DNA from 4 places in the Desulfobacca acetoxidans DSM 11109 genome. Region 3 is predicted to be linked to each of the others. Evidence: riboswitches for the same ligand, from Rfam matches in the RefSeq annotation. Region 3 holds a riboswitch; each other region holds the start of a gene.
The links. Region 3 has a riboswitch for cobalamin ahead of DESAC_RS13435 (zinc-dependent dehydrogenase). Riboswitches for the same ligand answer to the same signal wherever they lie in the genome.

Region 1: linked by a shared signal. The riboswitch ahead of cbiM (cobalt transporter CbiM) and the one ahead of DESAC_RS13435 (zinc-dependent dehydrogenase) in region 3 are both predicted to bind cobalamin.
Region 2: linked by a shared signal. The riboswitch ahead of DESAC_RS02925 (hypothetical protein) and the one ahead of DESAC_RS13435 (zinc-dependent dehydrogenase) in region 3 are both predicted to bind cobalamin.
Region 4: linked by a shared signal. The riboswitch ahead of DESAC_RS11110 (DUF2162 domain-containing protein) and the one ahead of DESAC_RS13435 (zinc-dependent dehydrogenase) in region 3 are both predicted to bind cobalamin.

The regions. Positions count from the first base shown of each region.
Region 1 covers NC_015388.1:2,494,641-2,497,981, reverse strand. The annotation lists gene DESAC_RS11175 (cytochrome b6) at 1-411, shown strand, start outside; gene DESAC_RS11170 (hypothetical protein) at 457-651, shown strand; cobalamin riboswitch at 799-983, shown strand; gene cbiM (cobalt transporter CbiM) at 1,235-1,840, shown strand; gene DESAC_RS11160 (sirohydrochlorin cobaltochelatase) at 1,888-2,736, shown strand; gene DESAC_RS11155 (cobyrinic acid a,c-diamide synthase CobB) at 2,755-3,341, shown strand, end outside.
Region 2 covers NC_015388.1:693,735-697,075, forward strand. The annotation lists gene DESAC_RS02920 (TonB-dependent receptor plug domain-containing protein) at 1-1,739, opposite strand, end outside; gene DESAC_RS02925 (hypothetical protein) at 1,779-2,036, opposite strand; cobalamin riboswitch at 2,326-2,517, opposite strand; gene DESAC_RS14970 (hybrid sensor histidine kinase/response regulator) at 2,883-3,341, shown strand, end outside.
Region 3 covers NC_015388.1:2,977,450-2,980,790, forward strand. The annotation lists gene DESAC_RS13425 (DedA family protein) at 1-126, opposite strand, end outside; gene DESAC_RS13430 (nicotinate phosphoribosyltransferase) at 200-1,597, opposite strand; cobalamin riboswitch at 1,709-1,894, shown strand; gene DESAC_RS13435 (zinc-dependent dehydrogenase) at 2,173-3,225, shown strand; gene trpD (anthranilate phosphoribosyltransferase) at 3,240-3,341, shown strand, end outside.
Region 4 covers NC_015388.1:2,482,676-2,486,016, reverse strand. The annotation lists gene DESAC_RS11115 (TonB-dependent receptor plug domain-containing protein) at 1-1,434, shown strand, start outside; cobalamin riboswitch at 1,726-1,914, shown strand; gene DESAC_RS11110 (DUF2162 domain-containing protein) at 2,077-2,844, shown strand; gene DESAC_RS11105 (MotA/TolQ/ExbB proton channel family protein) at 2,841-3,341, shown strand, end outside.

The sequences.
Region 1 (3,341 bases), 480 kb from region 3:
ATGGCGGAGTTTCAGGAAATTCTGGATTTTCCTCCTGCTCCCAAGTTGAATATCTATGGCAAGTTGGATCCGAAAAAGGCTAACGATTCGGAGCTGCGCGGCCAGGAGATTTTCTTAAACAAGGGACAGTGCGCCGTCTGCCACCAACCGCCTTACTATACCGATAATCTGATGCACAACCTAAAGACCGAGCGGTTTTTCAAACCGCAGATGATCAACGGCCGCATGGCGAACATGGACGGTCCCATTAAGACCTTCCCCCTGCGGGGCATCAAAGACTCGCCGCCTTATCTGCACGACGGCCGCCTGTTGACTCTGGAGGATACCGTGGAATTTTTCAATCTGGTTCAAGGTCTAAATTTGACTGACCAGGAGAAGAAAGACCTCGTGGCCTTCCTGCGAGTCCTCTAATTAACAGAATTAGGGCTTGCGACTCAAGATGCAAAGGAGGATGTCATGGAAGAAAAAAAGACTATGGTCTGCACCTGTAAAAATTGCGGCAACGAGGCGGAAATGACCATCAAGTGCGAAGAGTTCATCGTGGGGACCAAGCCGGCCGAAGCTTCAGGGAAACCCGAAGCCGGGCAGGTGAAACGTACAATTGCATGTACCCAGTGCGGCAATGAAGCCGAGATGATCGTTGATCTGTAATTAATATAATAGTTCGGGGCAAAGGAGCTCCATGCCGTACTGCTCCTTTGCCCTATTACTAAATTCTGATCAAATCTCCGAATTGTCCGGCCTGATTTCCCGAGCCGGTAACTCGGGAAAATGTGTTGACAGGATCGGACCTCTCAGATTATAGTATGGCATCTGGGTACCCATGCGGGTTTAATAGGGAAGACGGAAGAGCCGTCGCGGTCCCGCCGCTGTAACCGGGGACGAACCCTGCTAAGGCCACTGTTTCCTTTGAGGGAAATGGGAAGGTGTAGGTATTAGGACGATCCGGAAGCCAGAAGACCTGCCCGGATGAATCTGGGTGGTGCGAAAGACACCAACCCGGGAACGGACCGCTCTGGACAAGCGCTCTCCGGAAATTAAGGACGAAAAAGCTGGGTTAATCCTTAAGTCCACACGGACTTAGGGATTTTTTTTTGCGGGGGGGGGCAATATGGGTCCACATGTGGGTGCACTTTGGCGTAAACCATTTCCCTGGCTTGGGGTTAATTTCTAAATGGCAATCAGCACTCGTAAGCTGATTGCCAAACGCCAAAATATTCTGAGGGGGCAGAACATGCATATTTCTGAAGGAGTTCTTAGTCCCGCGGTGTTGGGCGCGGGCGCCGCTTTGACGGCGGTGGGCACTGCCATCGGCCTGAAACAGGTTGACTATGAAGCCATTCCTCGGGTGAGTATCTTATCGGCCACTTTTTTTGTGGCTTCCCTTATCCATGTGCCGATAGGTCCGTCCAGTGTGCATCTGTTGTTGAACGGCCTTATGGGACTCTTGCTGGGTTGGGCGGCATTTCCGGCCGTTCTCATAGGACTCTTTTTGCAGGTCTTGCTTTTTCAATTTGGTGGGTTTACGGTATTGGGGGTGAACACCTTTAACGTCGCTGCTCCCGCAGTTCTCTGTTTTTATATCTTTCGGGACGTGCTGCGCCAGGAGGGGACTCTGGCAGTGGTGGCGTCTTTTGCCTGCGGGTTTTGCACCGTGTTATTGACTGCCCTGTTCACCGCCCTGTCCCTCATGTTTACCGGCGAGGGGTTTCTTACGGTAGCCAGATTGGTTGTTCTGGCTCATATTCCGGTAATGATTATCGAGGGTCTCTTTACCATGTTTGTCTTCTTTTATCTAGTTAAAGTCCGCCCGGAAATGCTAGAGAAAATATATGCCTAAAAATATTTGTCTTGAATCACTGAGTTAGGTTTTCAGGAAGCTAAAGTATGCAGACACCCATCGTTTTGACGGCCTTTGGGACCACCACGAACGCCTTTAAGACCTATGACTTTGTGGATACGATTATCCGGGAGGAGTTTCCCGGCCACGAAATTTTGTGGGCCTTTTCCTCCCGTATGGTCCTGGACCGTCTCAGGCACCGGAGAAAATTTGAAGTAAGGCATCCCCATGAAGTCCTTCAGGCCTTATCCGATAAAGGTCATACCTGGGCAGTGATTCAATCCATGCATCTGCTTTGCGGGCATGAGTTCTATCGTCTGTTGGAAGAGGTCAAACCTCTAGCCATTCGCACCAGTATCGGACTCCCTTTATTAAGTTCTTATGAGGATTACCGACAACTGGCTAAGTCATTTGATTTTAAGAATAATCTATCCGAAGGAGAAGCCCCGGTTCTGGTGGGTCATGGCACGGACCATCCATCTTGGGCCGCGTATCCGACCCTGGAAAGCATCCTGCGGGAGGTTCATGGGTCTGACTTGTATGTCGGGGTTGTGGAGGGATACCCATCTCTGAAACAGGTGTTGGAAGCAGTAACCGCAGCAAAATTTCGGAAAGTGAGGCTCATCCCGCTGATGTTGGTTGCCGGAGCGCATTTCTATGAAGACCTGTGCGAAGGAGAGGACTCATGGAAAACTGCCTTCGAGGGGGCCGGCCTAGAAGTGAACGTGGAAGCTCAGGGTATTGGCTTCAGAAAGGAAGTCATCCGGGTTTTTGTCGGCCATATTCGTGATGCTTTGGATGCCATCCCGGCATCAAACAGCCTGGCGACCAGAGTTTTAAAAAACCAGCAGCCAGAAAATCTTGGCTCTGTTCGGGTTTCGGGCGAAAATGGCTAGGGCTGCGAAGGAGACCTTTTGCCGAAAAAAGAGCCCGCCTGGGGGAGGTGTCCTTTCATCATGAGAGGTTTGGTAGTGGCTGGCACCCATAGCGGGGTGGGCAAGACTACCCTCACCCTGGGGTTATTGGCCGCCTGGCGACGGCAGGGAATATCGGTGCGGCCCTTCAAGGTGGGTCCCGACTTCATAGATCCAGGGCACCATGCCCAGGCTGCTAACAGCCTTTCTCACAATCTAGACGGCTGGATGCTTTCCCGAGAAGAAAATCTTCGCGTCTTCCGCCAGCACACCGGGACTGCGACAATAGCCGTTGTGGAAGGGGTTATGGGTCTTTTCGATGGCTACGATGGGAATACTGAGGCCGGCTGCACTGCCCAGATGGCCAAGTGGTTGGGGCTGCCGGTGCTGCTCCTGGTAGATGCCCGTTCCATGGCCCGCAGTGCCGCGGCCTTAGTGCATGGCTTTGCCACTTTCGACCGGGACCTCATCTTGGCCGGAGTAGTGTTTAATCAGGTAGGGAGCCCGACTCACCTAAGATATCTCCGTCAGGCATTAGAGCAGGCGGGGGAAGTCCGATGTTTCGGGGGCCTGCCCAGGGAAGTGGA
Region 2 (3,341 bases), 1.0 Mb from region 3:
AACGGTTTGCCGACCTCGTAGTTGAGGCCCAGATCTTCGCCCCCGGTACTGAGCACCTGCGACAAAAGATAGGTGTAGGAGGCCGAGAGAGTTAAATAAGGTAAGGGTTTGGCCGTCAGGCTGGTTTCCAGCCCCCGGACGCGGGCGTCGCTGATATTGCCGTAAAAGGATGTGGCGGGCCAGGCCCGGGTGATGTAGGCGATCAGGTCGGTGAAGTGGTTTTCGAAATAAGTCAGTCCGAACTTCAGCCGGTCATTGAGGGCGTATTGGTCCACCCCCACCTCCCAGGAGGTGTTTTTTTCGGGTTTGAGGTTGGGATTGCCCACGGCAGTGGTGGATTGGTAATACTGTTCACTGAAGGTAGGCGCCTTAATGGCCCGCCCCCCGGCGGCCCGCAAGGTCGTATCGGTCTCGGTGATCCGAAAGGCGGCCGAGGCCCGCGGGCTGAACTCGGTCCCGTCAAAGGCGGTATTGTCTTCCAGACGCATACCGGCGGTAAGAAACAACCGCTCCCAGAAACTGATCTGTTCCTGAAAATAGAAATCGACGCTGCGGCGGTGGGCTCTGGTTTCCGAACTATAAGGCCAGACTCCGAAACTCTCATAGCTCTGTTTCAGGCGTTCCGTAAAGGCTGCCAAGCCGATAGTAGTAGTCGTTCCTATCCGATCACTAAAATTGAAACGCAGGTTGGAGCGATAATCCAGACTGGAACGGTCCTCAATGGGATGGAAAACCGAACCGCCGAAGATGTCCACGGGATCGAAGGCGTCATCATAGCTCCAATCCCGGTGGTAGGTAGACAGGGTCAGTTCGTTTTCCCACCAGGAATAGGGGGAATATTTGGTGGTAAGGCCAAATAAGAGGTCGGTCCGCGTCTGGTTCTGATTCGGGTCGGGTGCAGGATCTACCCGGTCACCATATTCGGTCGGATAGCCAAAGTAGGTGTCGATAAAAAGGGTAGAGAAGGTAAAAGAGAGTTTTTCCGTCGGGTCCAGGTCGAAGCGGCCATTTAGCACGTTGCTGCCGAAGCGGTTGTTGATCGGCAGGATGCCCTGATCGTCGATGCGGCTGAAACCGATGGAATAGCCAAACCGATCTTTGGCGCTCCCCATAAGACTGAAGCGATTTTCACTGATGAACTGTCCTTTTTCGCTATGGGCCCCCCAAGCCCCGGAGTAGGTGAAAGTTGGCGGCCCCACGCCCTTTTTAGTGATGAGATTCGTAACCCCGGTCATAGCGTCCGCCCCATAGAGCGAACTCATGGGACCCCGAACGACTTCGATCCGCTCCACATTGTCAACCGTCAGGTTGGCCCAGTCATAGGTGCCACCGGCATTATTGAGCCGGATGCCGTTGAGCAGGACTTGGCTCATATTGGAATTTCCACCCCGCATAAATAAAGAGGTGTTGCCGCCCTGGCTGCCGGTCTGGTTGACCACCACTCCCGGTACCGAGCGGAGCATTTCCTCCACCCGGGTTACCTGGCGCTTTTCTATCTCCGGCGCGGTGATTACCGTGGAGGAAACACTGGTTTTTTTCAACTGCTCCTCCGTACCGGTGGCCGTAATGATGATCTCATCCACCTTCTGGACATCCTCGGAAGTGGATGTGGATTGCCCTAAGGCTGCGACGTTCGTCGTTTCCTCCGGATTCACCCCCTCGCTGGACGCCGTTTCCTGGGCCAAGCCAATCCCCGGATGTAAAACCAAGCATATCAATAAAAACAGTATTCTCTTCATAGTTTTTCTCCCCCCCCCGAAACCATAATCGGTACAGTTTCAGCCGCAGAGCCGTACCGGTGGCCGCATGGGCTGCAGATGCTGCTGCTCCCATTGCGCTACCAAAAGGCTGACATGGCCGCAGCCTCGACTCGTTAAAAAATGCCAGGCGTCCTCCACCGTGAAATAGCCCTGGTAGTTCCCCACCAACTCAACTCGGTCGGCTTTGACCCCTGCCTGCTCGCACTGGTTCTTAAGATCGTAGGGCTCCGGAATTTCCTGCCCGCCGACGAGATACACAATCACCCCTGTCTTCATAGCTTTCCTCCTGTAGAATATTTCCCCAGAGTAATTTCTTTTGTCCCGCACCTTGATCCGCTCGCCTGCGAGAGGGAGGATAAATCAAGGGAGACACCTCCGGCAAAAGATAAAAGTGGTAATCCGTGCCACGCTGCTGCGTCAGGAAAGAGTAAGGCCTGCCCAAAAAATAATCCCTGAGTCCGTGTGGACCCAAGGATTGCACCCAGCTTAGCTTGTTCCTTAGGATTGACTGAAGAGTTTTACCTCAACTCGCTCAGCCTGGCCTGACCCAATCTGGCGTTGGGTAAAAGCACAAAGATTGCAGGCAGGTCTTCTGACTCCCGGATCATCCTCTTCCCTGCGCCTTCCCATCTTATTAGCCCAAGACAGTGGCACCTCGCAAGGTTTTGTCCCCGGTTACAGCGGCGGGACCGCGCCGGACTTCCACCGGCTTCCCTATTAAGCCCCATAATGGAGCACCTGAACCAACTAGGGCCATTTATAATAGAATAACATCCTTCCTGTCAAGCAAAAAATGGGGTATCGGCTTACGGCGTTAAGCCTGTTAGCATTTTTTTATTTTCCTAATAACCTAATTTAAGATACAGTAGAGAGTAAAGACTTACCGATATCCGAATTAATTCTGCATATTAAATTATTATTGCTATTAGGTGAGAGCAGGTTCAGCGGGTTCTTGTCCGTTGTCAGAGCACTCTGTCTTTAAGTTTTGGGTGGAGCAGGGAGGACCAGTTAGAGTCGCCTCGGGTTGTGAGTGGCAACTCCGCAGGCTGGTCTTGAAATTTCGGCTACCATCACGATATGGTGTGAAAGGATTAATCCATAATCGCAGTAGGTTAAAAGAACATGCTGGCTCTTCTGCAGGCTCAAAGAGACTACCTGTCTTTCCTGACCGGATTAGGTTGCTTATTCGTCTTTCTTCTCGGCTTGACGTTGAGGCGCCATCCCCAATTCCCCCGCTCTTTTATCTGGCTGGGTTTTTTTGCTCTCTGTCAGTGTTGCTTCGAGTGGTTTTCGCTCATTATGCCGGTGCTGGGGGGACCGGTCCTGAGCGAACGATTGAAGTTGCTGCAACTATTGGCGAATGTCGTCTTTCTCACCGAGTTTGGGGTCTCCATTATCCTGCCCCTGAAATGGCGAGTTTGGGGGCGAGCCCTGGCAGGACTTTATCTAGTGGGGCTGATTGCCAGTGCTTGGGTCGGGCTTTCCCAGGTCTGGCTTCCGGCTGCCGTTATCGCCAGGTTGGCCACCTCAATTTGGACTATCGTGGCTCTTTGGCAGGTAGCTATCTCTACCAAGTCCGGT
Region 3 (3,341 bases):
CATGACCATTTCGCTGGGAACCGGAGCGATCATGCTCTCGAGGGCCATCAGGACAAAGACGCCGGTATAACCCAAAAAAGAGATGAGCTCCGTGATATAGTGTAGTAATGTTTCGGTTAGACCCATATGAAGTTTCGAGTTTCAAGTTTCAACTAGGAATATGAAGGAATCCAAACCAACTTCAGATATCTCCTCTTCCCTATTCCCTCACCCCTAATTCCTGCCGACGGATGTTATCCTCCACCCGCTCCTGTAAATGTTGTAGTCCGGCGCTGATCCGCACCGGATAGTTAGGTGGATCTTGAAGGATTTTGTACTGTGTCGGCAACTGCTCAAATTCACGTAAAAATAATTCCCGAGAGGCGCTCAGCGGCGGCAGGGGTGCCAGCGGCCGTCCCTGGGTCATCACCGGCTGCAACAGCGGCTTGGCTTGGGAAAAAGATTCTTCCCGCAGTCCGATGACGTCCTCTGCCATCTGCCCTTGGTGCTCATAAAAACGGAAGAGCTGTTTTTTATCAACGTAGGTGACTTTGCCGGTAGACAGTTTCATCACCGGTTTATCGCCATATTTCACCAGCTTGTAGGCAATATCAAAATAAGGGGCGTCTGCGGCAACCCCCATCTTGGTACCGACACCGTAGGCGTCGATAACCCCGCCAGCTTCCAGGGTACGGGTGATCTTGAATTCATCGAAGCCGCCGCTGGCAAAGATGGTAACGTAGTCGAGGCCGGCCTCGTTCAGCAGGCGGCGGACCTCAATGCTCAAAGCCGCCATATCGCCGCTGTCCAACCGTACCCCGCGCAGTCTCTCGCCCCGGGCCGCCATTTCCAGGCCTACCTGAATGGCCTTCTTGGCCCCGGCGATGGTGTCGTAGGTGTCGATCAGCAGCACCGTGTTGTGGGGAAAGGCCCGCGCAAAAGCCCGAAAAGACTCAATCTCGCTTTTGAAACTGGTCACATAGGAGTGAGCCATGGTACCGAAGATAGGCAGACCGTAGAGCTTGCCGGCCAGGACATTGCTCGTCCCGACAAAGCCGCCCAGGTAGCTGGCCCGGGCAACTTTGAGCCCCGCATCCGTTCCTTGCGTGCGGCGCAGGGAAAAATCCACCAGCCGCCGCCCCCCGGCCGCTACCGTAGAGCGGGCCGCCTTGGTGGCGATCATAGTTTGCAGATTGATGGCGTTGATGAGAAAGGACTCGACTAACTGCGCTTCGATAATAGGCCCGGTTACCTCCAGGATCGGTTCATCCTTGAAAAAGATGCTCCCTTCCGGCAGGGCCCAGACCTCCCCGGTAAATCGCACCGTTTTTAAGTAATCCAGAAAGGCGATTTTAAACAGGCGGGTTGAATCCAGATAGGCCAGATCGTCTTCGCCAAAGCGCAGGGTTGCCAGATAATTAAGCGCCTCCTCCAACCCGGCGGCCACAAAATAGCCCCGATCCGGGGGATACTTGCGGATGAAGAGGCTAAAAGTCGCCTCCTCATGCATTTCCTCCTCCAGATAGCTGGCTGCCATGGTCAGCTCATAGAGATCGGTGAGAAGGGCGTATTGCTCCCCTAAGTGGGGGTGGTTTATATGCGGGTTATTGGATAGCATTTTTTTGAACTATAAATGTAATGGAATGACCTCTCTGCGTCAATAAATTTTATTGTTCAGCCTTATTAAACCAGACTTGACGGAGGACAGATGTCGTGATAATAAGGTATCATAACAGTAGAGTTGATCTGCGGGTTGGCTGCCGCCAACTACGGAACCCGGTGTGAATCCGGGGCGGTCCCGCCGCTGTAACCGGGGACAAAACCGGCAGAACCACTGTCTGAGCCCACTCAGGCGGGAAGGGCCGGGGGAGGTTGATCCGGAAGCCAGAAGACGAGCAGGTCGATCCTCAGGGCAGGTTTATGGCAACAACCGCCCCTGGCCAGACGCGCCAGGGGCTTTTTTTATGGTGCCCAACCGGTCTAAGTTGCATAAGGCGAATACAAGATTCGCCCCTACCGATGGGCCTGCCGGTACTGCAGTGCCGTAGCGCCGTACCGCCGTAGTTAGCAATTGTTCGCAGCACAGGCTGGAAAGCCGGTGCTACCGGGAAGTCATTACTCATGATGGGCGGGTAACCGCTAAGTCAAGACAATAAAATAGGAAAAGATTTGGCAAACGCTACAGGTGGAAAAATGGCTGATCAGATGTTAGCAGCGGTCCTCCGGGGACCCAAAGATTTAGCGATCACCGAGGTCTCTCGCCCTCTCTGCCCGAGCGGCGGTCTCCTCATACAAGTGCGCGCCTGCTCGCTCTGCGCCACCGACGTCAAGATGTGGCAGCGGGGACATCGTGACCTGCTGTTGCCTCGCATCCTGGGGCATGAGCTCGCCGGAGAAATTGCCGCCGTTTCCGATGATTTATCTGACTTTCAGGTGGGTGACCGGGTGCAGGTGGCTCCGGGATTGCCCTGTGGCCGCTGCCGCTGGTGTCTACAGGGCGCTCCGAACATGTGCCAGGCTATGCAGATTATCGGTTTTCACCACGACGGCGGTTTGGCCGAGTTCGTCGCCGTTCCCGCCGCCGGTGTGCACCAGGGGGCGGTATCGCACCTGCCTGACGCTCTAGCCTTTGACCTTGCCGCCCTGGCCGAGCCCTTGGCCTGCTGCCTGAACGCCCAGGAACTGGCCAGGGTTGGCATGGGGGACCAGGTTGCCATTTGGGGGGCCGGTCCCCAGGGCTGGCTGCAGGTCCAGGTGGCGCGGTTGCGGGGAGCTTCCCGGATAATCCTGGTAGAAAATGATCCCGGACGCTTGCAGGATGCAGTCCAAGCCGGGGCCGATCTATTGTTGGACATTTTCCAGGAAGATCCGGTAACCGCCATTTTGGAGACCACGGCCGGCAAGGGAGTGGAGGTGGTGATTCCAGCCTGTGGCTCTTTGGAGGCTTTTGACTGGGGTTTGGCGGTACTGGCGAAACGAGGCCGTCTGTGTCTTTACTCGGGTCTGCCCAAGGAGGTAGAAACTCATCCGGTAAACCTCAACCGGTTGCATTATCTGGAAGCTTCTCTGGTAGGCGCCTACGGCTGCACCTCCCGGCAGAACGCCCTGGCCCTGGAACTCATGGCCAAGGGACGCATCCGCGTTGATCGTCTGATTACCCACCGCCTTCCTCTAAACCGGGTGGAGGAGGGGTTCGAGCTCGTGCAGAGCCGCCGGGGGCTAAAAGTGGTCATCGAATGTACCTGACTCGGAGTTATTTTATGAATAATCCCAAGAATTATGATGAATTAGAGCTACGCCGCTTTGGCCGGGCCATTACCGAGCTGGCCCAGGGCCAACACCTGAGCCGGGAAGAGACCAAA
Region 4 (3,341 bases), 490 kb from region 3:
GTTGAGTTCAGCACCCTGCAGAGCTGGAACGACTATGGCTATGATATGTACCATTCCTATCTGCGCGATACCGCCACCGGCAGCTCAGTGGTCAGAGGAACTGTGGGTCTGTCTGGTACCAACACCCAATTTAAGAATCTCCAGGAAGGAGCCTTCCTGAACGGCGACGGGCGCGATCAAACCCAGGTGTATAATCTGACCTCCGATAATCAGCTTACTGAAACCACGAGGATCAAGTTTCACGGGGGGCTGCTGAATCAACCGACTAATTGGAGCGCTTCCCCCAGTTCCTCCAACCCACTGACCACTTTCAGCGGGGGGCCTGGAACCTCCTCTTTCTCCCCAAGCCAGAACTGGATAGCCGAATTGCAGGTGGACCAGGCCATCGGCCAGAAACAGCAGTTGGTGGGCGGCATCTCTTATAATAGCGGCTGGTCGAACAGCAAGACGTATTCGGTGAACAATTGGCGTTACCCTGATGCGGTATCGACACTCACCCAAATGAGCGGCGGCCAGGACCGAAATATTGGGCTCTACCTCCAGGACGAAATCGCCTGGCATCCCAAGTTCAATACGGTGCTCGGGGTCCGGCTGGATTGGTGGGAGACTTACGGAGGTAATTACATGGCATCTGCCGGTACACCCACAGTATACCTGCCTGGCCGGAGCAAACTGGCGCTCAGCCCCAAACTTGCCTTTCTCTATCGTCCTCTGGAGTGGATGACCTGGCGGGCATCTGTGGGACGCGCCTTTCGGGCTCCAAATATTTATGAACTTTACCGCACGTGGCTAGCCAGCAGCGGTACCCTATACAAGGGCAATCCCGATCTGATCCCGGAAACTGCTACCTCGTGGGAGATTGGCACCACCATGAAACCGCTGGAAGGGATGGTCTTTACCGCGACCTACTTTGAAAATTACGTTGATGATTTGATTTATCGGGTGACCGATCCTGCAGACATCACCGGCAAAACCCAGATTTATAAGAACGCCGGTAAGGCGACCATTAGAGGGGTTGAGCTGGAGATTACCCAGAAGCTCTGGTCCTGGCTGGAGGTTTTCGGCAATACCACCCTATTAGATGCCCGGATCAACGAGAATCCTTTTAATCCGGAATCAGTGGGTAAAAAGATCACCTACACTCCCCGACAGCAATTCAACTTTGGGATTACGGCTACCTATTGGAAAGTCAAGGGATTTCTCTCGGGACACTATGTCAGCAAATTGATAAGCAGGGACGACAACAGCGATCAATACAACAATGTCTACGGTTCCTACGATCCCTATTTCACTCTGAATTCCAAGATAATCTTTACCCCGGTGAAGTATATGGACCTCTCCCTGTCGGTGGATAACATGCTCGATCGGGAATACTTTTATTACTACCCCTCGCCGGGCCGGACCATCTGGAGTCAGATAACGCTGAGATTTTAATGACCGCTACCCGGTGGTTATCTACTGTTGGAGTCACAGGCCGATACCTATTTTCTCCTTGACAGATTCGGAGGGGAATTTTAAAGTTAGCCAAGGTAATGCTCATTACCAACGGGTTACCGGCGAAGCATGAAAATTGGTGCCGGTGAATTTTAGAAGGCGGGATGCCTTTCGCTTTCCTGCCCTACAGCACTGCAGCACCGGCAGGCCAATACGGAGGAGCGGGTTTCAGACCCGCCGGAAGGTTTTTACAACAAGGTTCCGTAACCAACCAGAAACTTTTTTCTGACTTAATAGGGTCATATTACAGGCGCCCTTCGGGGCTTAAAAGGGAAGCCGGTGCAAGTCCGGCATGGTCCCGCCGCTGTAACCGGGGACGATACCTGCGAGATACCACTGCCCGTGCTGAAGCCGGGTGGGAAGGTGCAGGAATAAGGATGATCCGGGAATCAGAAGACCTGCCTGTAAATCAATATGTATTGCCCAACGTGTGATTGGGGATAACGCGGCCGCTCGGGATGGAAAACCGACACGGCTTAGCCTAAGGACAAAGCAAGCTGGGTGCAATCCTTGGGTCCATTTTGGGCTCAAGGTTTTTTTTTGGCCTGAGAAATTGAATCTCTCAGGACAGAGGGATAGACGATGGATCTAAACCTGATCTTGTGGATCGGCGGCATGTTATTCAGTCTGAGCGTCTTTGTGGTAAAGGTCGGCTTCGGACTGGGACTGGGGCAGGTGGGTTGGCGGGGTCTGGTTTTGACGCTCTTATTGTATCTGGGAACCTTTCTGTTAGCTGCAGGGTTTTGCGAAAGTTTGATCAAGATCCTGACGCCGCTGGTGCGAAAAGGACCATATGTCCATATTGCCATGGCCTTAGGCATGATGGTCTGGGGCTTATATCTCATCCACAGCTGGGCAGGATCAGATTCCGGGTGTGGGGTGCACGCCGGCTGCCGTCAACCAGCCCACCCGACTGCCACCCGGTCGGCCCGGCCACCAACCTTATTCCTTCTTCTTCCCTGTCCCGTCTGCCTGACGGCCATAACCTTTTCCACCTGGGCGGCCTTACAGGTGATCAAGTTGCCTGCATGGGTGGTGGGGCTGGGATTGGGTGCAACGTTTATCATCTTGTCGCTGCTGATTTATCTGGGCCTCAAACTTTTCACCCTGAGATCAACCCGGTTAAATCAGAGGATCGGCCTCGGTTTAAGCATGTTGGCCATAGGCCTGTATTTTCTGAGTTCTCTTTTTCTTCCGGCCCATATTGAGGCGGCCAAAAGCATCTATCAATCGTTTGCCACGGAGGGAGGCAACTTGGTCCTGGTTGAACATATCGGCGTTTTTTTCCTACTCCTGGCCGCCTTGTTGGTCGGCTTCCTGATGAATAAACGACGCGAGGTTGGTGAATGAATATTCTAGCGGGTCTTGAGACGTTTCTCTACGTTATTGCCTCAGCTCTGTTTTATCCGGTAGTAGTTGGACTTATTCTGCTTACTTTTTGGATCGTGATATCTGCCGGCGGTTTTCTGCGGGAATATATTGACCGGCGGCAGGGAAGATCGGTCGGGTTACGGCGCTATCGAACCATGTTGGACTCCGAGGTTTTGACTCTATCAGCCAACCTCGATCTTGAGTTGGAAAAGCACCTCCAGGAGTTCGAACTTGAGCTAATTAAGGGTCTAGATAAGGTCAGGTTTGCTATTCGGGTGGGCCCGGCCGTGGGTTTAATGGGGACCTTGATTCCCATGGGCATTTCCCTGGCGGCCCTGGCCCAGGGAGACATGCCAAAAATGGCGGGAAGCATGGTCACGGCCTTTACTGCCACCGTTGTCGGTCTGGCCTGCGGGGTGGCGGCCTATCTCATGTCGCTGATAAAAGAAAAGTGGGTGCGGGCCGACATGCGGGAG